2 regions of the Neobacillus sp. NPDC093182 genome follow, and region 2 is predicted to be linked to the other one. Evidence: riboswitches for the same ligand, from Rfam matches in the RefSeq annotation. Region 2 holds a riboswitch; the other holds the start of a gene.
The links. Region 2 has a riboswitch for FMN ahead of ribE (riboflavin synthase). Riboswitches for the same ligand answer to the same signal wherever they lie in the genome.
Positions count from the first base shown of each region.

Region 1 (12,685 bases), on a different contig from region 2:
TCCGCCATCCTTATTCCTCCGATAATTAACCAGCCATTCTTGAGAAAATTAACTAACCCTTTTTAATGGTAATTAAATGACATTGTGCAGGTGCACCTAGCCTTAACGGGATCCCTGTTGTACCATAGCCATTACTAATTAATAATGTAGTATTATCTAATTTTTCTACTTTCCCTTTTTTATATGGACTGTAACCCAAAATATGTATTTGTCCTCCATGAGTATGACCACTTAGCACAAGACGAATATTATGTTCGGGCAATATTTTGTCTGTGATATCTGGGTAGTGACTTGCCAATATTTTAAAACTGTTATTCTCGGCATCTAACAACGCCAAGTCCAATCTGTCTCGCCCTTTACCTACTTCATCCACACCAAGCAAAGATATTTTATCGCCATTTTTAGATTCAAAGATAGCTGAAGTATTATCCAATACTTTTATTCCAGAATCCAAAAGAATGGCATCCAATTTACGAAAGTCCGCTTCATAATCATTATTACCCCAAACAAAATATACTGGACCAGCCTGTTTTAATTTCTCAAGGTTTTGCTTAACCCTTTCAAAAGGAACCTTTTTCTCCATTAAATCCCCGCCAATTATTACAATATCAGTTTTCCCTTTAACTGTATTGATAATCTCATCCGAAATAAGGCGCTTATGTATATCAGAGATAAAAAATATTGATACCGAACCGAACGACTCTGGAAAATCTTCAAAGGTCATTTCATGTGGTACTACGTGATTTAGGAATGCTTCTTTTACCATATACAAGATTAAGGCTACTCCTAGTATTAAAAGTAAAACAAGAATAATAATCATTCATTTCCCCTTTTCCATTCTAAAATGTTCTATGGAAATCATACCATAAAGAAAACTAAAACTAAAAAGGACTAATGCCTACTCCGTCTTTTCTTTTCTCCCTTTATTGTAAGATTGAGTATCTCTTTAAATAGTTGTACACTAACGAATAATCCGAAGAATAAAGCTAATGAGGCAGCAAAAAATTCCAATGGATAAATAATCGGCCCAACCAAAATATCAGAAAAATGTAATGGATCAGTAATTGGAAACCATTCAATAAATAAATATCCACACAGAAAAATAAAAAATATCCGCCAGATTATCCTCAACACAAAAATCCCTCCCATACATTGTATGAGAAGGATTTCATTTCTTTCCGGTTCAATTTACTAATCCTCCTGAATACTTAAAATCCGGAAACCTTGCTCTTCCAGCTCACCTCTATGGAATATCCTACCTTCCTAATTATAGTTCAACAAAACATTGAATTATCCTTTTTATCTCAAGTATTATGTCATGAATCTTGAAAATTATCATATTTATTATTGATGTTTACTAAGGGAGGGAGACAATGTTTACACATTATAAATCATACTGTCCCGTCGTCAGTCCGTTTGACCCCTGCAAACCAATACCAGAAAAAGTATATTCTACTCCGCCGAATCTTTATATCGGTTTTCAACCTCCAAATCTTCCACAATTCACACCACTTGAAGCATTAAAAGCAGGGACACTATGGAAACCATTTTATGATCCTTACTTCAACCCTTTTGAGAAAGCAACGGGGGGAGTGCCACGATGAAACAAATTCCAGCCGAATATTATCAGATGTTAGAGCAGCTTCAAGCAGTAGACTTTGTTTTAGTTGAATTACAATTGTATTTAGATACACATCCGGACGATCTCGAGGCCATTAAGCAATTTAATCATTATGCAAAAGAAAGAAAAACGTTAAAAAAGGCTTTTGAAAGTCAATTTGGACCCCTTTTGCAGTTTGGCAACAGCTACTCGGGACACCCATGGAATTGGAACGATCCTCCATGGCCTTGGCAAGTTTAATCTAAATTTATAAACTGAGGGAGGTAATTCTGTACATGTGGATATACGAAAAGAAGCTTCAATATCCAGTTCGAGTTAGTACTTGCAATCCAACTTTAGCCAAATATCTAATTGAACAATATGGTGGGGCAGATGGTGAGCTTTCAGCAGCTTTACGTTATCTAAATCAAAGATATTCTATACCTGATAAAGTCATTGGGTTATTAACTGATATTGGCACTGAGGAGTTCGCACATCTAGAAATGATAGCCACCATGATTTATAAACTAACGAAGGATGCCACCCCAGAAATGATGAAAGCAGCGGGTCTTGGAGACCATTATTCCAACCATGATAATGCATTATTTTACCATAATGCTGCAGGAGTACCTTGGACAGCTTCCTATATACAAGCCAAAGGTGATCCGATTGCTGATCTTTACGAAGATATTGCAGCAGAAGAAAAGGCGAGGGCCACGTACCAATGGATTATTAATCTAAGTGATGACCCTGATTTAAATGATGGTCTTAGATTCCTGCGCGAACGTGAAATTGTTCATTCGCAGCGCTTCCGTGAAGCAGTAGAAATATTAAAAGACGAACAAGGTAAAAAGAAGTTTTTTTAAAAATGCCAGAAGAAGCAGTTTATCGCTGCTTCTTATTTTTTTTCGTGATAAAGATTAATGTCATAGATTTTTTTCATTACCTCAAAATCAAGATGGCGATTTTTCCAATGCTCTTCTTTCTTCCAAAGATCCTTGCTGCGATTTACGATTTCGCACCTTAATTCCTGGTATTCTTTTTCTTTTTTATCTTTTTGCTGCCTTAAGACATTCATCGCCCCATACAGGATTGCTGTAATGGCAAATAAACCGATATTTACGGCGTCACTAACAGAGGCTGAAAACATTGCAAAGAAAGAATAAGAGTATTGTTTAGCAATCATAAAATAGAAATAACTAAAAAATAGGAATGCAAAAAGGAGCATAGAATAGATGGTTAAATAATGCCATCTTTTGGCTGTATCAAATTTAATTTTCCTTTTGCGTACGTTTTCCAGCATTTGTTTCGTTGCCTCATCAGTATACTCCAGTGAACGTATTGGTTTATCCATACTATCAACCACCTCAGTAACATAAATATGAACTTGTCCGATAAAATATGAAAAATTACATAAAAAAAACCGACCAAAAAATGATCGGCTACTTATTTAATGGAATTTTTAAAACTTGACCTAAATAAATTTCATTACCTTTCATGTTATTGGCTTTCCGGATAATATCCTCTCCAGCTTTTGAATGGTAATATTTCAAAGAAATTCGATAAAGATTTTCTCCCGATTTAACTGTATGATAAATGACTGAAGGCGCAGGTTCAACATTTTTATCGGTGCCTTGCCCGCTAATAGGAGTCGGTTCAGAAGCTGGACTCTCAATTGGAGCATCCTGGCTGATAGACTTTTGAACTTCGATAGCCTCTTGGTCATCCTCCACAGGGGCGTTTTCTTTTTCCTCTACTTCGGTTTCAATCGTACTTTCCGTTTCAGGTTTTTCAAAGTTAATGACTTCATATCCAGAAGAGTCACCGGTGACTTTCTCAGTTTTACCGCCTTTTCCCTCCTCAAGATACGAGTAAGCACTAAAAATAACGATAGGAAGAAGAATAAAAAATAATACCAGGATACGAATAATTGGATACTTTATTTTCCATTTTGTTTTCTTTCTTTTTTCCCTATGAATTTGTTCCCTCGGAGGTAATTGGTCACGAACCTCAGTTGTTTCTTCATTAATTTTTTCAATTCGCCGTTTTAGCCGTTCCGCCTGGCTTCTAAAAGGTTCTTCTTTATTCATGAAGCAGTCCCTCCTGTTCATCGACATCTATGGTGAGTTTATATTTAATATAAAGCCCTAATAAAAAATCAATTGTAAAATGCATGATCATCGTAAGAGCTAAATTGTTACTCCATTCATAAACGGAGCCAATAAAAAAACTAAGAATGACAATATTAGAAAATAAAAACCAATTAAAAAGGTATCGATAATGTATAATGGCAAAAATAAGACTTGCAAGAATTAATCCAACCTTCGTTTGGATGACACCACGAAAAAGCAGCTCTTCACTGAATGCAACAAATGCTGCAATCAAAGCTATGTGAAAAACACTTCTATTCTTAAAAATTCTTTCGTTCAAACCTCCATCGTCGTAAAAAGACTTTGGTAGTAATTTGATTAATATAATATCTACAATGACTACAGTTGCACCTGCTGGAACGCCAATTAACAAAATTCTCACATCAGAAAAGTCAATGGTTTGCAAATATGAAAAATGATCAAATAATAGAATGCCTAAAATAAATGTAATGCCAAGCAGTAAGATTTGGGTCATATATAGATGAGAGAGCAGTTCTCTATCGGTTAATCCTTTAATTAGTTCATTATATTTATTTTTCATATACTCAACTCACGATTTAGTAGAATATTGGCTAAATAATCCTTCCACATTTCTTCGTTAACAGTGTTGTTGTGGACATTATCCGCTGCTTCGTATTCTTGTAACTGAATTCCACAAACGTCGCAGCAATTCTGTTTATTTCCCTCAACAGGCTCTTCTTCAAAATAATCTAGAATTAATTCTCTTCTACACGATTTGGATTTAATCCACTTTTTTAAATAATGAATACTGTCCTTCTTAACCTTTAATCTATCATTAACAAAATCCTTCAAGCTCTGTCTTGCTTGTTCTAAGTTTGAAAAAGCTACAGGCTTTTTGATAAAGTCTTGAATAATCCGCCACTGAACCTCCGAGAACCCCCCATCTTCTCGTAAATGCTGATTCATTTTAAGAAAATGGTCATTCAGATTTTCTTCCTTTGGAAAATATGAAAATAGCCAGTCAATTTGCAGCTCAGACGGTAATTCGCTTTCTGCCAGCTGTACTGGAAGCTGTTCATCTCCTGGAGAATATAGTAAAATCGCAATACTATCCTCACCATCGCGTCCTGCCCGCCCAATTTCCTGCAGGTAAGATTCGACTTGCATTGGCATATGGTAATGAATAATAAATCTTATATTTTCCTTATTAACTCCCATTCCAAAAGCACTTGTTGCACAAATTACATCGAGTTGTCCATGAATAAATTGTTGTTGTATTAAGATTCTTTGTTCCTGGTCTAAGCCTCCATGGTAAGCCATGGCTTTAGTAATACCCTTTTCCGCTAATAGAGAAGCCATTTGTTCAGCCATTTTCTTACTTGAAAAATAAATGATTCCCGGTTTTTGAAGCTGTCGAACTAATTCTATCAAACGAGATTGTTTATCATAATAGTTAGGTACTTCTTCAATATAAAAAGCGATATTAGGCCGGTCTATCGTTGATTCAATCTTAGTAAAACTCTGTAAGTCGAGAGATTGAATAATATCCTCTCTTACTTTTTTGGTTGCTGTTGCTGTTAAAGCGAGGGTTAGGGGATTCCCTAATTGTTTCCGGTATTCTCCTAACTTCGAATATTCCGGGCGAAAGTCGTAGCCCCACTGTGAAATACAATGTGCCTCATCTACTACAAATAATGAAACAGTAAGAGCCTGCAGCCTGTTCATAATAATAGGCAAGCTTAACATCTCTGGCGAAACGAAAATATATTTATATTTTGTTAAATTCCGTAATACGTATCCTCTCTTCTCCGAATCAAGAAAAGAATTCAATGCAATGACCCGTTTCTCGCCAAACTTCATTAATTGTTCCACCTGGTCCTGCATTAAAGATAACAGAGGAGAAATGATTAAGATTTGACCTTCTAGACAATACCCTGGCAGTTGGTAGCATAAGGATTTTCCAGTGCCTGTTGGAAGCATTGCAATCGTGTGGTTCCCTCCAAGCAGAGAAGAAATCACTTCCTTTTGCCCGGTTTTAAAGGTTTGATACCCAAAATACTTATTAAGAAGATTTTCTAATTCCATTGTCTATCACCATACTTTGCAAGAACGAGTCTGATTTGAAAGTAGGAAGCTGTTTTTAAAGTGTTCCTAATTACCTTAAGCTCCCTAGTAGATTCTCGCCTTGAAATTTCTAAAATCTTAAGCTGAATTTCTTCATCTACATATGAGTTAATAGAAAAATCTTTAACATTCAAAGCAAACTCTACAAGATGGTCTTCAATCGTACTTATTTTTAGATTCCGAATGCTTGAGATCTCCTCAGCGGTAAAGCCTTGATTTAAAAGCACCAGGGTTTTACGAGCCGAAAGTGTTAAGGAATCCTTTTGGTCTAAATTAGCAAGCAGCGATGATAACACTTTAAAGCGAAAAGGATCAGTTTCAACAAAATGAAGTAAACAATGAATTGAATTAATAAATTCGAGATGATAGTGTGTTGAATCTATATTTAACTTTTTCGCAATTTGGGACGAGGTCAACCCAATTTGCTTGTATCCCGTTAATCGAAAGATTAAGACGTCTGGATTGACATCCCTTGCCTGTTCAAAAATATTAACTAATTCCGAAAAAAGGGATTTTCCCAGCTCTCGCTTGGGTATAGAGGCAGACTTTAGAAAACCCTTTAACCAGTTATGAACGTCCACATTTTTTTGGATTGGGATATATTTCGTTTCTTGGAATGTAAAATTTGAAGTTACTTGTACTAATAACGAGAGTCTTTCCCAAACTAATAAAGTAAAGGGTTGATACCGCCAGCCATTTACATAATAGGGCTGTGAATGATTTATTAAGTAATCTTCGCCAGCTGAGGTAAGTAGAAATCTTTGTTCCCCACATGGTTCAACCAGTTTTTTTTCAATTAAGTGATTAAAAATCTCTTCAAAAGATTCTCGAGTTAATGGTTCAAGTATCCGAAAGTATCTTTTAAGTGAAAATAAATGTGCATCCTGAAGTGTTTGTGATGATTTTTTTCCATTTAAAAGATGATAGATGGAATAAATTGTTCGTTCACCATTTAATTGTTTTAAACAATATAACAAAATGTTTTCAATTTTACACATTTCATTCCACCACTTTTTGCTTATAATCGACAAAATCACCTATTTTTCTATCCCTTATTCTATCATGAAACAGACGGTCGTGCTGCTAAAAATTGTGGAGGATTAGCGGAATCCAAATCCTATAGAGCATTTTTCTATTGAAAAGTTACTCTTAGAGTTTTACAATAGGAGTGAGTAATGCGTTTCCATAATATATGGAATGTAGTAAGTTATTTTATTGGGAGGTTTTTTTTTCATGGCAAAGTATACGATTGTTGACAAAGAAACTTGCATTGCATGCGGAGCATGCGGCGCAGCAGCACCAGACATTTATGATTATGATGATGAGGGTATTGCATTTGTAACTCTTGATGATAATGAGGGTATTGTTGAAATCCCTGATGTATTAATTGATGACATGATGGATGCTTTCGAAGGCTGTCCTACAGATTCAATTAAAGTTGCTGATGAACCGTTTGAAGGCAACGCAACTAAATTCGAATAATATTTTGTCATTAAAATATTGTTAAGCTGCTGCCCCCGCCGACTTAGGCGGGGGTTATTTATTCATATAAAATAAAAATAAGAAACCGGGATCGCGCCTGGTTTCTTACTTTTAGTATATTAAGCACTTTTTACAATGGTTAATTTATTGATCCATGACTGCATTCTAATGAATAGCAGCATAAATATTGAAGACATCATTATGCCTTTAATGATATTGAAAGGTAAGATTGCAGGTACTACTAAATTACGCATGTCAGGGAACTGCAGCAGCGAAGTATAAGCCGGTAAAATAAACAAGTAATTTAAAACGCTCATCATTACCGCCATAATAAGGGTTCCGACAATCAGTGCAAGTGTCATTCCTTTTCTGGTTTTCATTTTGTTGTAAACATAGTAAGTAGGCAGCACAAACAATATACCAGCTAGAAAATTGGCAATATGCCCAACCGGAATTCCTGTTGCACTTCCAGTAGCTACATAATTAAGGGCATTTTTGAAAAACTCGACTAATATTCCTGCAGCAGGTCCAAAAATTAAAGCTGCGATTAATGCTGGGATATCGCTAAAATCAATGAACAAGAAATTTGGGAATGGCGGGAGCGGGAAATTTATCAGCATTAAAAGATATGCGATACTGCTCAGCATTCCAATTGATACAATTGCTTTGACACTCATGTTTTTCTTCATTTTTTCCTCTCTCCTCTTTGATCCATCAAGTTAGGAAGAGAGGTTCAGCAGCTTTTAAGGTGTCCCAGTAAAATAAAAAACCTCAAGAAATATATCTTGAGGGAGTTTACAAAGGCACTCTTAATAAACGTTCAAAATACCAGCATTTTTTGAACGTCGCAGAACCTCCATCTTCTCCCATCCAGACTATACTGTCGGCTTTGGAATCACACCAAATCCTGCCATAACGGCTCGCGGGCTCAAGAGTTTTACTCTAATACCGCCGATCGGGAATTTCACCCTGCCCCGAAGATAGATCGATATTTAATTTCTTTTTAATTATACTAATAATAATTAGTTATGAAAAGAAAAAAGCGCTAACACATATTTGATGGTTAGCGCGGGTGAGTTATTTATAGATAACTAAAATTTGTTCAGGCATGATAAGATCTGATTTTAATTGATTAACTTCCTTTAGCTTTTCAACTGTAAGATTACTTTTCTTTGCTATAGAAGTCAGTGTGTCTCCTGCTTGTACAATATAATGGGCCTTATCACTATTTACATTCGTACTAGCAACTAGGCTTTCTATGTTACTAGCCATGCCGCCTTTTACTGCCACACCAACCTCAGCATTGCCAAGAAGCCTTTCGGGATCGATAGCATTTTTCTTATCATAGGTCCATTCGATTTGATGACTCTCAAAATGGAGATGAACGCCTGTAGATTCACCCGTTCTCCCCATGGTTCCAATTCTATCACCCTGTTTAATCGCTTGCCCCTCATTAACAAGTCGATTATTTAAGTGAGCATAAACAGTAACAAAATTATTTGGGTGCTTAATAAAGACAACATTCCCATACGTTTTCGAATAATAGGATTTACCAACTACGCCATCCTCTACAGCAACTATAGGTGAATTAAGACTCCCAGCAATATCTATTCCTTTATGTGTTCCATGCCTTGTCCCATATGTATCAGATACGACACCATCCGTGGGCCATATCCATCCAGCTTTTATTTCTTGTGAATCCCGCATACTCGCTTCCGTCTGTTTACCTCCTAAAAATAATAAACTGACACAAAGCGCCATAATTGCGGCGATTAAAAGCCGCCTTATGTAGTCTCGCATTTAATTTTTTTCCTCCTTAATCTTGTCCTCTCCTCCACAAACCATATGTTAACTTAATTAAGTTTAGAACTTATAGTTTGATGAGAGCGGTTGAACATACTTGTTATAATTTGGAGACAAATGGATTTTTATACACAAAAAAAGATTAACCTTGTTATGGTCAATCTTTTTAACACATTTTTATTGGATTTGACGAAGATTCGGCGCTAGTGGAACTTTCATTTCTTTCGTTAAATCAAATGGTCCTAAAAGCTGAATAGGGGCATTCAAAACCGTTATCGTATCAATCCCAAAATCCTTAGCAGTTAATAAAATAGCTTCATAGGAGTACACGGTTTCCAAGTTATTCTCCATTGCTGCGTTTTCATCCAGGGTGATGATTAAATTATTTTCTTTGGTTGTAACCTCCTTAATAGGGAAGGAAGGCACTAAAGAGGCTGCTAGACCTAGCTCTTGATGATCTGTCTTCATTGCTTCGAAAGCAGCGTTAATATCTTGATACGTATCAGCCGAAGGGACGAGGTAGGTGGTTTCCATCCCATCAGGTGTATAAAAGAAATAAGCGTGTTTTCCTTCTGGTTTTACTTCTAATTCTTGCAGTACGCCATAATTACCAAGTTCTATACCGGGCTGACCATCTGTTTTTAGCATAATTTTATTTACATTGCTGTTCGAAGCTATATTTTTCTTAAGCGTGGTTATAAAATTCAATTCAGCAGTAGAACCTTGCCCATATGGATGATTTTTAGGTACGTCAACAATGACCGTATTCTTAGTATCATCCAATTCGAACTTGGCATTTACAGGATAATAATCAGATAATCCCCATTCCTCTTCATTTAATAATTCCATTGATTCTGTAAAAATAGTTAACCAATTCTTATTATTATCCGGAGTAACAACAATGGATATAGGTACTACATTTTGTGCCTGCGAATCAGGAATCCAATAGGTGATTACAGTTCCATCATCCACTTCATCATCATATAAAGCATTTTTATTGATTTCGGTTATCCCCATTTCAGGTTCAGAACCTGATATACGATCTTCTTTTTTCATCAAAAGCGATGAGTGATCATCAGACTGGCTTATCTTTGCTTCACTTGAAGATTCTTCCTGTTTTGCACTATCAAAAGAATTTTGTGTTCCATTCAACATTTTAGGAACTAATAAGAAGAATAGGAGTAAGGCCGCTGCAGCTGCAAAACCTGGAATTAGCCACGCCGGTCTTTTTCTCTTTTTTATAGAAAGATTTTGGTATATGTCACGAGGATTGCGATGGTCTTGTATTTTGGGCATTTGCCTTAGTAATTCTTCGAGCTGCTTATCGCTCCACTCTGACTTTTTCACTTTCTAATCCCTCCTTTTCATTAAACATTTCCATATACTTCTTTAAAACCTTTAATGCGCGGTGCTGTGTTGTTTTCACTTTACTCTCTGTCCACCCCAATGTTTCGGCAGTTTCGGTAATAGATAAATCATTTAAGAAACGCAATATCACTACAGAACGTTGATCCACTGTACAATGCTCTAAACACTGATAAATCCATTTGACTTCTTCTTTATGAACCATAATTTCTTCTGGAATTGGGTATTCATCTTTTACTTGGCTTGAAGACCAATCAAACTTTTCAAGCAGTCTGCCCTTCCATCCCTTTTGCTTTCGAAATGAATCAATTGCGACATTCCGTGCGATAGAAAAAAGCCACGTTTTTTCGCTGCTCTTTCCTTCAAAACGATGATAGGATTTAAACACCCTGATATATACTTCTTGTACTAAATCCTCTGCCTGTTCCTTGTTTCTTACCATATAAAATAAAAATTGAAAAACGTCATGATGATATTTTTGATATAGTTCATCGAAAACGGAGTCCATCCATTCCCCTCCCCGTTCATAGAATTAGTCGATACTTATGTACAAAAAGTTTCACATTTTAAATATAGACTTTTTATGCCAAAAAGTGAAGGCTACATTAAGAACTGTAAAAAACAAAAAAACTCACCAGTAAATAGATGAGTTTTGCGTTTTTCAAAATGTTCCCCGTGAATCAAGAGAAATCGCCATTTTTTTCTTATTTTCGTGGAAGTAAGAAGGTAAATGTCGTTCCTTGTCCAATTTTACTTTGTACCGAAATATGCCCTCGGTGTGCATCAATAATATTTTTCGCAATAGCTAGTCCCAGCCCAGTACCAGCTCTTCCTCTAGTACGTGCTTTGTCCGCTTTATAAAAACGTTCAAAAACGAATGGTAAATCTTCTTCCGGTATACCTGAACCTGAATCTGACACTTCCACTCTTATGCCAAAATCATCCTTTTTTACAAGTAATCTAACTGATCCACCCTGTGGAGTATGTCTGATAGCATTATCAATTAAATTGGTCAGAACTTGTTCAATCCGATCGGGGTCAAATAATATATTGGGTATATTATTTTCTAGGTCAGCACTTAGGTGAATTTCATTGTCTCTAGCCAGCCCTTGAAATTTATGGACGATTCTATTCATAAAGGAGTGGAGGTTTACCTCATCAAGTGTTAACTGAATATGTCCTGCTTCCATTCTAGCAAGGTCAAGCAGCTCATTAACAAGTCTGCCCATCCTTAATGATTCATCATAGATGACCTTAGCCATCTCTTTTTTCTCTTCCTGTGATTCAGCAATGTCATCTACAATCGCTTCACTATAGCCCTGTAACATGGAAATAGGTGTCCGAAGCTCGTGAGAAACATTTGCAATAAAGTCTTTTCTCATCTTTTCTAATACCCGTTCCTCTGTCATATCTCTAAGTACAGCTACCGCTCCACGAATAAATCGGTTACTATAAAGCGGGCTGACCAGAATGACCCAATGGCGGCCTTGAAGAGAAATTTCCCCTACTTGCTCTTTCTCCGTATCAACAGCTCGTTGAAAAAGTTCCATTGCTTCTGTTGGTATTTCTTCAGAAGTGGAACCAGGTCCACCTTTTTCATAATACCAATATTGCAAAAAGCGGTCTGCTGGAGGATTGGTTATCAAGATCGTTCCATCACGATTAAAGGTTATTACACCATCAGCCATACTACTTAAAATGCTCGCAAGCTGCTCTTTTTCCTGGCTAAGGGCATTCATATTGAACTTTAATTGACGCCCCATTTGGTTAAAGGCTGTGGCAAGTTCCCCAATTTCGTCATGCGTTAAAATCGGTACTTTTGTATCAAATTTCCCTCTTGCTACTTCAAAAGCTGCTTCTCTCATTTTCCTTAATGGTGCTGTAATCCTAGTAGACAAAAAGAAAGCAAAAATAGTTGTTAGGATAATTGCGACACCCGCAACAAGTAATATAAAATTAGTTGTTGAATGCGTAGTTTCTTCAACTACCTCCAAGGATTGATAGATAAACACAGCACCATTTTGTCTATCATCCATGTGCAGCGGAACACCGATGATTGAATATTTTGCACTGTCTTTTTCTGATTCATTAGAAGAAAGCTTTGAGACTTTTTCTACTGTTCTGTTTTCCTCAAAAACTTTGGACAATTCAACATCATTTCGGATGTCTGGTGCCGATAATTTCACTGATTTTTCCGAGT
Region 1 is NZ_JBIVOI010000001.1:296,640-309,324, forward strand. Features, by position in the region: gene ACIQAA_RS01550 (MerR family transcriptional regulator) at 1-8, opposite strand, end outside; gene ACIQAA_RS01555 (metallophosphoesterase) at 53-820, opposite strand; gene ACIQAA_RS01560 (hypothetical protein) at 892-1,134, opposite strand; gene ACIQAA_RS01565 (spore coat associated protein CotJA) at 1,374-1,604, shown strand; gene ACIQAA_RS01570 (spore coat protein CotJB) at 1,601-1,861, shown strand; gene ACIQAA_RS01575 (manganese catalase family protein) at 1,897-2,466, shown strand; gene ACIQAA_RS01580 (DUF2663 family protein) at 2,499-2,954, opposite strand; gene ACIQAA_RS01585 (LysM peptidoglycan-binding domain-containing protein) at 3,043-3,690, opposite strand; gene ACIQAA_RS01590 (CPBP family intramembrane glutamic endopeptidase) at 3,683-4,291, opposite strand; gene ACIQAA_RS01595 (RecQ family ATP-dependent DNA helicase) at 4,288-5,796, opposite strand; gene ACIQAA_RS01600 (YpbB family protein) at 5,787-6,833, opposite strand; gene ACIQAA_RS01605 (ferredoxin) at 7,069-7,317, shown strand; gene ACIQAA_RS01610 (ECF transporter S component) at 7,437-8,006, opposite strand; FMN riboswitch at 8,172-8,303, opposite strand; gene ACIQAA_RS01615 (peptidoglycan DD-metalloendopeptidase family protein) at 8,395-9,117, opposite strand; gene ACIQAA_RS01620 (hypothetical protein) at 9,298-10,467, opposite strand; gene sigX (RNA polymerase sigma factor SigX) at 10,442-10,993, opposite strand; gene ACIQAA_RS01630 (ATP-binding protein) at 11,190-12,685, opposite strand, start outside.
Region 1: linked by a shared signal. The riboswitch ahead of ACIQAA_RS01610 (ECF transporter S component) and the one ahead of ribE (riboflavin synthase) in region 2 are both predicted to bind FMN.

Region 2 (12,685 bases):
TTATGATAGACTTATTATATAGTAAATAAAAACGAAAGCCATATTTTTAAGCAAATTTCGCCAAAAATCTTTTTACTTTTCGAAAGTTCGCAATAAATTTGCCATTTCAATAGCGCCAGTTGCAACATCCCAGCCTTTATTTCCTGCCTTTGTTCCTGCACGCTCAATCGCCTGTTCAATCGATTCTGTTGTTAATACTCCAAAAATAACCGGAATGCCGCTATCTAGATTTATTCTTGAAACGCCCTTTGCTACTTCATTACATACATAGTCGAAATGTGGTGTGGACCCGCGAATCACGGTTCCTAATGTAATAACAGCATCATATTTTTTGCTAATGGCCATCTTTTGAGCCACTAAAGGAATTTCGAATGCACCTGGCACCCAAGCAATTTCAACATCATCTTCGCTTACACCATGTCTTTTAAGAGCATCCTGTGCACCGCTTAATAATTTACTGGTTATAAACTCGTTAAAACGTCCTACAACAATTCCTATCTTTAAACCTGAGCCTACTAAATTACCTTCATAAATATGTCCCATTTTAATACCTCCAAATTATTGTGTAGTTTTTATTTTACCTTTTCTTCGTTGATCTCCATTTGCAAAGGAACTGTTTCAACGACCTCAAGATCAAATCCCTTAATTCCTTTTATTTTTCGCGGGTTATTGGTTAACAATTTCATTTTGCTAATCCCTAAATCCTTTAAAATCTGAGCACCAATACCAAATTCACGTAAATCAGCTTCACCAGTGTTGTGACCATCCTCTAGCTGCTCGTGTGCCCGCAATTTATTGACTAAACCACTGCTCTGACGCATATAAAGGAGGACTCCGTTTCCTGCTCTTTCAATTTGACTTAATGCCGCATGGAGCTGAGACCTGCATTCGCAGCGGTAAGAACCGAAAACATCACCGGTTAAACACTCGGAATGAACACGAACAAGGATAGGATTCTCAGGATTAATTTCCCCTTTTATTAACGCTAAATGCTCTTTTCCATCAATGACGTTTGAGTATCCTGCAGCCTTAAATTCACCAAATTCCGTAGGCAAATTGATTTCAACTTCACGTTTGACCAGCTTGTCTTTTTTATTGCGATATTCAATCAAATCTTTAATGGTGATCATCTTGACGTCAAGTTCATCGGCAATTTTCCGCAACTCCGGAACACGTGCCATGGTTCCATCCTCATTCATGATTTCACAAATCACTCCTGCAGGCTTAGATCCGCATAGTCTTGCTAAATCCACTGCCGCTTCGGTGTGTCCTGTTCTTCTCAAGACCCCGCCTTTTTTTGCGATCAATGGAAAAATATGGCCTGGCCTTTTAAAATCAGAAGGTTTTGATTCCGGGTCGAGCATACTTAATACGGTTGCCGAACGTTCAAACGCTGATATCCCTGTGGTGGTAAATTTATGGTCAATACTGACTGTAAAGGCGGTACCATGTTCATCTGTATTAACTGCAACCATTGGAAAAAGTTCTAATTTCTGCGCCAATTCCTCCTCAATTGGAATACAGATCAAACCTCTTCCATGAGTAGCCATTAAATTAATTACCTCTGGTGTTGCTTTTTCAGCTAATGAGACAAAGTCACCTTCGTTTTCTCGGTCCTCGTCATCACAAACAATGATAACTTTTCCGTTTTGTAAATCAATCAAGGCTTCTTCAATTTTATCAAACACGTGTAATCTCTCCTTTCTATGTACTTAAGCAAATCCATGCTCTTCTAAAAAGCTGGCACTAATACCGGATGAACTTTTTTTGTTACCCGTATTTTGTCCTCTCGTTAAAAAATGCCCCACATACTTACCAATCATATCGCATTCTAAATTGACAATATCTCCGGACTCCTTAAGACCGATAATACTTTCAGATAAAGTATGGGGAATGAGTGATAAAGTAAATGTTTCGTCTGTGACTCCAAATACTGTAAGGCTTGTCCCGTCGACAGCAATCGAACCTCTTTCAATTACATACCTTAATATTTCCGGTGAGGCCTCAATTTCGTAATAAACAGCATTTTCCACCTGTTTTTTACTTTTAATTACCCCAGTACCATCAATATGACCTGAAACGAAATGACCTCCAAATCGACCCCCTGCTGCCATGGCTCTTTCGAGATTCACTTTGGCACCACGTTTCAAAGATTGTAAACTCGATGCTTTCACGGTTTCAGGCATCACATCTACCGTAAACTGGCTGCTAGTAAAGCTAGTGACGGTAAGACAAACACCGTTTACCGAGATACTGTCGCCAAGATGAACATCCTTGAGAATTTTTTTCGCGTCAATTGTTAGAACAAAGGATTCTCCGCTTCGCTTGATATTCGCTACTACTCCTAATTCTTCAATAATGCCGGTAAACATAGCTTTTGTTCTCCCTCCCTATCTTTTGCAAGTTCATGCAAATTTTTTTCCTGGCTTACGATCATAAAAGAAGAAAAAAGGACCCTGAAGATATGAAACACTTCAGGGTCCTTGGAAAAGGCAATGAGAAAATAGGGCTTAAAAAAGGGTAGACTGCTCCCTTGGCTAAACCGGATTTTTTCCTTCTCCCATCCAGACTTTAACTGTCGGCTCTGGAGTTTCACCAGATCCACCGCTTAACATTTTGTTAAACGGGTCACGGACTAAGAAGCTGCGCTTCATCACCGCCGGTTAGGAATTTCACCTGACCCCGAAGGAATTATTCAACTATATGATTACTACTAGTATACCTAATAGTTGTGACAATTGCTAAAGAAAAGAAGCAGAAGTCAAAATCTTCTCCTTCACATCCAATTTAATAATCGCTTCCATACGTTTTTACAGGCAGATAAAGTTCAAATTGAATATTTCCATCGTTATCAAGATCTATTTGTTTAAACACTTCTAAACTCAGGGCATTGTTATCCAAATCATAACCATACTCCTGCATCCATACCAACGTCTGCTTATATGTATTTTCTACTTCTTCTAGACTCCCTTTATGCGAAGTACAAACATAATTTTTACGAGGAATTGTGAACCCTACCATACCCTCAGGGACATTTTCCAGCTTTTCCACTGGTGTTGTTACATAATAGGTCAATTCCGTTTCTCTGCTATGAAAGGGAGCAATGAAGATAGAAGTATTCGTTTGATTAGGTACCTCATCAATCCGCTCTTTCATCACATTAAATAATTCGGGAATGGTATTCAGTTGTGAATAGGTACCGCTCCACGAAATTCCAACTACCTTCATTTCTTCTTTTTCAAGCACTTGGATATCCAAACATATCCCTCCTCTAAAGTTGTTCATATATCTATTATTCTCACTGTATCCCTGAAATTCCTTCCTAAAAACGACAACATCGTGAATACTTTAAATTTGACGCTGACTTAATCATATTATTTTTGGAACAGTTTACTTATGATAATTTTTTCCCACAGTCTCCATGGTAATAAATTCTTCAAAAGTATAGAAGTTTTCACACCACGGCCAATGGGATACCTTATATCAGGGTTTTCCATTATGGCAATTTCAGTTATTTTTCTTGCAACATCAAGAGGGTCGCCAAAGCTGTTTTCGCCTTCTGCAATATATCTTTCTATGCTTTGCATATAATCTTGATAAGGTGAATCGGTCTGCAATGATTTAACTGCAACCTGTTTACCACTCGACCAAATATTTGTTTTATAGGAACCAGGTTCAATTAAAACCACCTTCACTCCAAATGGCTGCATTTCTAAACGAAGACTCTCACTCCAGCCCTCAATAGCATGCTTTGAGGCAATATAGGGTGAAAGTCCAGGGAAAGCTACCTTACCGCTAATGCTGCTAACATTAATAATACATCCATACTTTTGTTTCCTCATCACAGGTAAAAAGGCCTTGGTGACGGCAATAACCCCAAAGACATTTGTTTCAAATTGTTTTCGGTACTCATCCATCGAAATTTCTTCAACAAAGCCAGCACCGGCATAACCAGCATTATTAATCAAAACATCTATTTTCCCAACCTCATTGAGTACTCGCGTTTGGAATGCTAGGATTGATTTTTCATCCGTAACATCTAATTCAAAAACAATGATTCGGGATGCTGCTCCATGCTTTCTTGCCTCTTCCAACAGGCTGCTGCTTTTACGGCTGTTCCTCATAGCAGCAATAACGGTAAAACCCTTTCGTGCTAATTCAACAGAGGTACTCAATCCAAATCCGCTGGATGTACCGGTTATAATCGCTGTTTTGTTATTCATTCATTTATCTCCCTTTCACTTCTGCAAGAATTAGTTTAATACGGGAAATTCGCAAAAATTGTCGAAAGTTACGATTTTTTCATAATTAATTCAAAAAAAAAACAAAAAGACTGTCATCTTGACCAGTCTTTTTTGTTTTTCCTATTTATTGCACTTCTTGTGGAATCGCCAGGCCTAAACCCTTTGCTACTCTTTCACCATACTCTGGATCTGCCTTATAGAAGTGTTGAATTTGACGAAGTTTAATATCATCTCTCTCAACAGGCTTCATGGCACCTACAATCGTTTCAATGAGACGAGCACGCTCTTCCTTGGACATTAAGCGATACAGGTCCCCAGCTTGTGTGTAATGATCGTTGTGGTCGTATGAAACACTTTCCGCAACACCAGAAACTGGGAATGCAGTCGTTTTCGCAGCCGGTGATTCTGTTGGACCTCCAAAGCTGTTAGGTTCATAGTAAACCGAACCGCCGCCATTATTGTCAAAGCGCATTTGACCATCACGCTGATAGTTATTTACTTCAACATTTGGACGATTAATAGGAAGCAGGTTGTGATTGGCTCCTACACGATAGCGATGCGCATCGGAATAAGCAAATAAGCGGCCCTGCAGCATTTTATCTGGTGAAGGCTCAATACCAGGCACCAGCGTTCCAGGTGAGAACGCAGCCTGCTCTACTTCTGCAAAGTAATTTTCTGGATTACGGTTTAATACCATTTGTCCCACTTCCATTAATGGGTAATCCTTATGTGACCATACTTTGGTTACATCAAATGGATCAAAACGATAAGTATCAGCGTCTTCTAAAGACATGATTTGAACATATAACGTCCATTTAGGGAAGTCGCCCTGTTCAATCGCATTAAATAAATCTTCTGTATGATAATCGGGATTTTCACCAGCAAGCTTTGCAGCAACGTCATTTGTCATATTCTTAACACCTTGCTCAGTTTTAAAGTGATATTTCACCCAGACAGCTTCGCCTTCTGCATTTACCCATTTGAAAGTATGGCTTCCATATCCATTCATATGACGAAGTGTTGCAGGAATACCACGATCACCCATCAAGTATGTTACTTGGTGTAATGATTCTGGTGATAATGACCAGAAATCCCAAACCGCATTTGGATTTTTCAAATGAGTGCGCGGGTCTCTTTTTTGTGTATGGATAAAGTCTGGAAATTTAATCGCGTCTCTGATAAAGAAAATAGGAGTATTGTTTCCTACTAAATCATAATTTCCTTCTTCTGTATAAAACTTAACAGCAAAACCGCGTGGATCTCTCACAGTATCAGCTGAGCCTAACTCACCTGCTACAGTTGAGAATCGAATAAACATTGGTGTGGTTTTGCCAACACCATTAAATAATTTTGCTTTTGTATATTTTGACATATCATTGGTGACTTCAAAATATCCATGTGCCCCAGTACCTTTTGCATGAACAACCCTCTCAGGCACTCGCTCGCGGTTGAAGTGTGCTAATTTCTCTAGTAAATGCACATCCTGGATAAATGTTGGTCCACGGGAGCCGGCAGTCATCGAATTTTGATTATCTCCTACTGGTGCTCCGTAGCTTGTTGTAATATGTTTTTTCTCGTTACTCATTTAATCACCTCATAAACTATTTAATTACTACTCAACAAAATTATAATGAAAATTTTATTAAAATCAATACTAAATTAAAATAATTATAAAATAATATTAAATATAATCAAATAAGTTAGTTTTCCGCCATACATTTAAAAGGTGGTATTAAAATTAAAAGACGAAATTGTTAATTTTAGTGTAAATAGATTATACTGAGGGTATGAAAGTACATTTTTTCAGGAGGATTTCCTAATGTCAGAAAACAATCAAACAAACCAAAATGAAGAACCAAAAAAGAAAATGAGTTTGCAGGAAGCGATGAAGCAGCAGTTAGCGAATAAGAAGAACAAAGCTGCAGCAGCGAATAACACCCAGGGCGGTCTTCAAAATAGCCAAAAAATGAAAAGCCAGCAGACGAAAAAAGTAAGTAATACCCGCAGGAAAATGGGTGTTTAATGAACGGGCAAAATAGAAAAGACATCACTGCCGGTACTCAGGTTAAAATTGTACTTAAGGCTGATCAAAGAACTGGAAAACTTACAAGTGGTGTAGTGAAGGATATTTTAACAAACTCAAGCTTTCATCCTCATGGAATAAAGGTAAGGTTAATGGATGGTCAAGTTGGCAGAGTGCAGGAAATAGTAAATTCAACGTCCTCCTAACGGGTAACATGAACTGCCCTAGGTATGAATTTTCTTAATTAACCCTATACTATAAATAACCATTTTACTTATCACATATTGAACTCCACTTATTGTGGAGTTTTTTTTATGAACTCTTACAGAAAAATAAAATAAAAAACAGACTCACAATTGGAGTCTGTTTTATTTAGAAGGTTTATTATGCTTTACGAACGTTAACCGCTTGTGGACCACGTTGTCCATTTTCGATTTCAAACGTCACTTCTTGACCTTCATCTAAGGTTTTGTAACCTTCACCTTGAATAGCTGAGAAATGAACGAAAACATCGTCTCCGCCATCACGCTCAATAAATCCAAAGCCTTTTTCACCGTTAAACCATTTTACTTTACCTTGTTCCATTTTTGTAGCTCCTCCTAGCATGTAACAATTACATGAAATTGCAATATAGTCTTGCCCGATTATTATAACCAAGAGAAATTATTTTTAAACAATTTCCTCTTGTATATAAAGTATTTCACACTTTAATCAATTTTATTTCAAAAAAAATATATTTCCATCTGAATAATGTTAATAGTTCGTGAAAGATACTATTACAGCACCCATTTCTGAATTGCTATAGCAACACCATCTTCATTATTTGAAGATGTAACCCAAGCTGCCGCCTTTTTTACGGTATCCTGAGCATTTCCCATTGCAATGCCTAATCCGGCTTCTTTTATCATTGCCAAATCATTAAGACTGTCGCCTACAGCCATGACATTTTTCATATCTATTCCAATACGTTCACAGACTAATTTCAGTCCTTTCGCTTTATTAATCCCAGCTGGGTTTACTTCTATATTTGTTGGAGTGGAGTTGCTTAATTCAAACTCCCCACGGGCCTGCAGCTCTTTTAAAATTTTGTCTCTGGTAGGGACATCTTTAATGTTAAATCCAAATTTCAGCCATTCCTCTCCATGAATGTCCTCTGGCATTTCATCAAACCAGTTTCGACTCGTACTGATGGCCCAATAACGGACCTTATGCTTTTTGGTAAGCTCTGTCATCCATTGAATGGATTCAGACTGGACTAGATTTCTTTCCACCAGCCCTCTTTTCTCATCCCAAATTTCACTGCCATTTACCGTCACCAAATACGATGATAATGCTAAAGAATCTGCATGCTTTTCACATTTTCTAAGTGAGCGTCCAGTACTAAGGACCACATAAATTCCTTTTTCCTGAGCTTCCGTAATCGCCTGACGGTTTGCTTCTGATATCTCATGTTGATCATTCAACAGAGTCCCGTCCATATCAAGAGCGATTAATTTTATCCCATTATCACTTTTGAAATTTTCCATATGTAATCAACTCCTTTAAAACCATATTATTAGAGTACACCATATTCATTTATCCTCAAAATATCGTTCATTTTTAACAAAAAACCCCTACGAATTATCGTAAGGCTTTCTCACAGTTACTGCTGATATTGTACCCGGTGAAGGCTTGCAAAAATACCGCCTTGTTGTATTAACTCGTCATGACCGCCTTCCTCAGCAATACCATCTTCGGTCACGACAATGATCCGGTCAGCATTCCGAATCGTTGCAAGTCTATGTGCAATAATCAAGGTTGTTCTATTTTTAGCAAGTTCATTCAATGCTTCTTGAATTACCATTTCTGTTTCAGTATCTAGTGCTGAAGTTGCTTCATCGAGGATTAAAATAGGAGGATTCTTCAAAAACATCCTTGCAATGGCAAGTCTTTGTTTTTGACCGCCGGATAGCTTTAATCCGCGTTCTCCGATTTCTGTATCATATCCATCAGGCAGTGATTGAATAAATTTTTCAAGATGAGCACGTTTTGCAGCATCAATTATTTCATCATCTGTAGCATTTCTCTTTCCGTATGCAATATTTTCTCTGATGGTCCCTGTAAAAAGAAAGACATCTTGTTGAACAATACCGATTTGAGAGCGCAGTGATTTTTTTGTGATGTTACGAATATCGAATCCATCAATCATAATGCTGCCCTTGCTGACATCATAAAACCTCGGAATTAATGAACAAATGGTGGTTTTACCTGCCCCTGATGGTCCGACAAACGCAATCGTTTCGCCTGCACGAATGTCCAAGTTTATATTTTCAAGCACTGATTTTTGCTTATCATAGCTGAAAGTAACATCTTTAAAGGCTATATCCCCGCTAAGTGCAGCTACTTCAATCGCATCTTCCGTATCTTTAACTTCTGGCTCAGAATCAATAATCTCCGTAAAACGTTTAAATCCTGCCATGCCTTTTGGATACAATTCCATGATAGCGCTAATTTTATCGATAGGTTTAAATAGAACATTTACATAAAGAACAAATCCGACAAGTTCCCCGTAAGTAAGCTGACCTGTGAAGCTAAGCCAAGCACCATAAACAAGTACAATTATCGTAATAAGTCTTGTCATCATATAAATACCCGATAGACTGAAAGACATCACGCGATATCCAACTAGTTTTGCATTTCGATATTTATGATTATTTTTTCGAAATCTTGCAATCTCAAAATCTTCATTTGTAAATGATTGAACCACACGGCTTCCTGAAACACTATCTTCCACTCTAGCATTTACATCTGCAATGCTTGTGTACATATGACTCCAGGCTTTATTCATCTTTAGATTACAGACTACAACTAATAATGCCAATAACGGTAAAATCAAAACAGCAACAAGTGCTAGTTGCACATTGATCGTCAGCATAATCCAGAATGCACCGATAAACGTCATTACCGCAATGAAAACATCCTCAGGTCCATGGTGTGCAAGTTCACCCAGGTCAAAAAGGTCATTGGTAATCCTGCTCATAATATGCCCGGTCTTGGTATTATCGAAAAAGCGGAACGACTGTTTTTGTACATGCTCAAAAAGTTCTTGTCTCATATCTGTTTCAATATTAATACCAAGCTTGTGACCCCAGTAGTTCACAACAAACTGCAAGAAGGTACTAAGGATATAAACCGTTAGCAGCGCTATACTGACAGTTACAATGGTTTGCCACTCTCCTCCGGGTAGCAGTTCATCAATAAACCATGATACTGCAAGTGGAAAGGCTAACTCTAAAACCGCTACAACGACTGCACTGCTAAAATCTAGAATAAAAAGCTTTTTATGCGGTTTGTAATAGGAAAAGAAACGTCGAATCATCGCAGATCTCCTTTTTATGTAAGTACTTGGATTATATGAAAATATTTAGAAAATTACAATCAAAAAACCACCTAGAATAACTTCAGGTGGAATTCATTTTATTCTATATTTTATTAATGATGGTGGTGATGGCCGCCCTTTGATGGGTTGGTAATCAGCCATTCTTCCTTTGGAACATGAAACAGTTGAATCCATACACCATCAAGATATTCCTCACGAGTATCTAGAATGATATCTATGTCCTTATCTGTTTTTACCACTTCATCATGCTCTGTTGGAGTATCCAGCATTAAATCATAATGGGCATGGTCGCCATGCATATTGGTTACATACACACGGAACAATTTCCCTTCTGCTTCTGGACCTTCTAGCATTTTTTTCAAAGCTTTCGCTGCATGGCGATTAATTTTGACTTTCATGTTTGTCTCTCCTATTCCATTGGTATACATATTCATTATCCCATTAATTTGCAAAAATAGACAATTATTTTATTATTGCAACTTCCAGGCCATTTTATATTGGAATTTAAAACCTTAACAAATTTGTCACAAATTCTTCAAAAAACGTATATAAACATCACACCTTTGTTGTTAATATTGTGGTACGGGATAATAACACTAATTATATAGTTATTATTAGGTAGTAATAATTTTTGATAAATCCGAAAACAAGTTTGTGAATGAATTCACGAATAACCACAGTGATTATTAATGAGAGGAGTTATAAAAAATGCACAAAAAGGGTATTAAAATGGCTTTCTTTACAGTGTTCTTTACAATCATCACGATATTATCTGGTTGTGAGCCATTACTTGTCTTGGATCCTAAAGGACCTCAAGCAGAAAGACAGGCAAGCGACATCCTATTATCGATAGGGGTTATGGCTTTTATTGTCATTGTTGTTTTTGCATTGTTAGTCTATATGTTAGTGAAATATCGTGCTTCTAAACAAAAAGCAGATTATGAACCACCTCATATTGAAGGAAACCTTTGGGTTGAGGTCATTATGGTAGGTATTCCAGTATTAATCGTTGCTTTCCTATCTTATGTATCCGTTCAAAGTAACTATATTGTTGAGGCAAAACCAAAAGGATACGAAGATAAGGAACCATTGGTCGTTTATGCTTCATCCTCGAACTGGAAGTGGCACTTTAGTTACCCAGAAGAAGGCATTGAAACAGTAAATTACTTATATATCCCAACAGACCGACCACTGGAATTTAAACTATATTCATATGGACCCATTACTAGTTTTTGGATTCCACAACTTGGGGGACAAAAATATGCAATGGGTGACCATGTAACAACTTTACATTTAGCCGCAGATGTCCCTGGTGAATTCATGGGGCGAAATGCAAACTTCTCGGGTAAAGGATTTGCTGAAAATACCTTCAATGTAACAGCCATGTCTCAAGAGGATTTTGATGACTGGGTAAAAGAAGTAAAAGAAACTGCAAAACCGATTACAGAGGAAAAATTCGAAGAATTATTAGAACCAGGTCATCTAGGGCAGCAAACATACACTGGGACTCACCTAGAGTTTTCACCGCCGCCAGCTGGCCATGATCATAGCGAAGAAACACCTGAAACAGAAACTCACACAGAATCCCATACCGGACATGAAGGTATGAGTCATTAATATTAAAAGTAATCTTCCCTTGAAAGGAGATATAATAAATGGATTTCTTTGATCGATTTGCCGTTCCACATCCAAGTCTTGCGATTTATGCTTCGATGGCTGCCATCGGACTTACAATAATCGCCGTTATTGCCGGATTAACTTATTTTAAAAAATGGGGCTACCTATGGCGTGAGTGGCTGACAACTGTTGACCACAAACGAATTGGTATTATGTATCTGCTCTCTGCCCTCCTTATGCTATTCCGAGGCGGAGTTGACGCCATCATGATGCGTGCTCAGCTGGCAGTACCTGAAAATACACTGCTCGACGCTCAGCACTACAATGAAATTTTCACTACACACGGGATCGTAATGATTCTCTTTATGGCAATGCCATTCATCATGTTCTTTATGAACTTTGTTGTTCCACTACAAATTGGAGCACGCGATGTGGCCTTCCCACGTTTGAACGCATTAAGCTTTTGGTTATTCTTTATGGGTGCGATGTTATTCAACATTTCATTCGTTGTCGGCGGCTCACCTGACGCAGGCTGGACCTCTTACTTCCCGCTTGCAGGTAACGAATTCAGTACATCTGTCGGTACCAATTATTATATGATTGCGATTCAGATTGCTGGTATTGGTACATTAATGACCGGTATTAACTTTATTACTACCATTCTCAAAATGAGAGCACCTGGTATGACATTAATGAAAATGCCAATGTTTACTTGGTCTGCTTTAATTGCCAACGTCATCATCGTATTCGCATTTCCAGTTTTAGCCGTTTTACTTGCAATGGGAACGCTGGATCGTCAATTTGGAACACATTTCTTTACTATGGATAATGGCGGTATGGATATGCTTTGGGCGAACATTTTCTGGGTTTGGGGACACCCTGAAGTATATATCTTAATCCTGCCGGCTTTCGGTATTTATAGTGAAGTTATCTCAACCTTTGCACGTCGTAACCTATATGGTTATAAATCTATGGTCGGCTCAATGGTTATTATCTCGTTACTATCATTCTTAGTTTGGGCGCACCATTTCTTTACCATGGGGCAAGGTGCATTAACAAATAGTATTTTCTCGATTACAACCATGGCAATTGCTGTTCCTACTGGTGTAAAGATCTTTAACTGGCTCTTCACGCTTAGAAAAGGAAAAATTGTTTTTACTACACCAATGCTTTATAGCATACTCTTCATTCCGTTATTTACACTCGGCGGAGTTACCGGGGTTATGCTAGCGATGTCTGCTGCAGACTATCAATATCATAATACAATGTTCTTAGTTGCTCACTTCCACAACGTTATTATTCCTGGTGTTGTTTATGCAATGCTGGCAGGGCTGCACTATTATTGGCCAAAAATGTTTGGTTTCATGTTAAATGAGAAAATTGGTAAATGGACAGCATGGCTGCTTTCAATCGGCTTCATCT
Region 2 is NZ_JBIVOI010000011.1:62,018-74,702, forward strand. Features, by position in the region: gene ribH (6,7-dimethyl-8-ribityllumazine synthase) at 73-543, opposite strand; gene ribB (3,4-dihydroxy-2-butanone-4-phosphate synthase) at 573-1,688, opposite strand; gene ribE (riboflavin synthase) at 1,713-2,372, opposite strand; FMN riboswitch at 2,549-2,694, opposite strand; gene ACIQAA_RS19765 (GyrI-like domain-containing protein) at 2,788-3,258, opposite strand; gene ACIQAA_RS19770 (oxidoreductase) at 3,375-4,223, opposite strand; gene katA (catalase KatA) at 4,369-5,829, opposite strand; gene ACIQAA_RS19780 (hypothetical protein) at 6,064-6,267, shown strand; gene ACIQAA_RS19785 (YwbE family protein) at 6,267-6,473, shown strand; gene ACIQAA_RS19790 (cold-shock protein) at 6,652-6,852, opposite strand; gene ACIQAA_RS19795 (Cof-type HAD-IIB family hydrolase) at 7,044-7,793, opposite strand; gene ACIQAA_RS19800 (ABC transporter ATP-binding protein) at 7,910-9,625, opposite strand; gene ACIQAA_RS19805 (iron-sulfur cluster assembly accessory protein) at 9,739-10,044, opposite strand; gene qoxA (cytochrome aa3 quinol oxidase subunit II) at 10,355-11,263, shown strand; gene qoxB (cytochrome aa3 quinol oxidase subunit I) at 11,302-12,685, shown strand, end outside.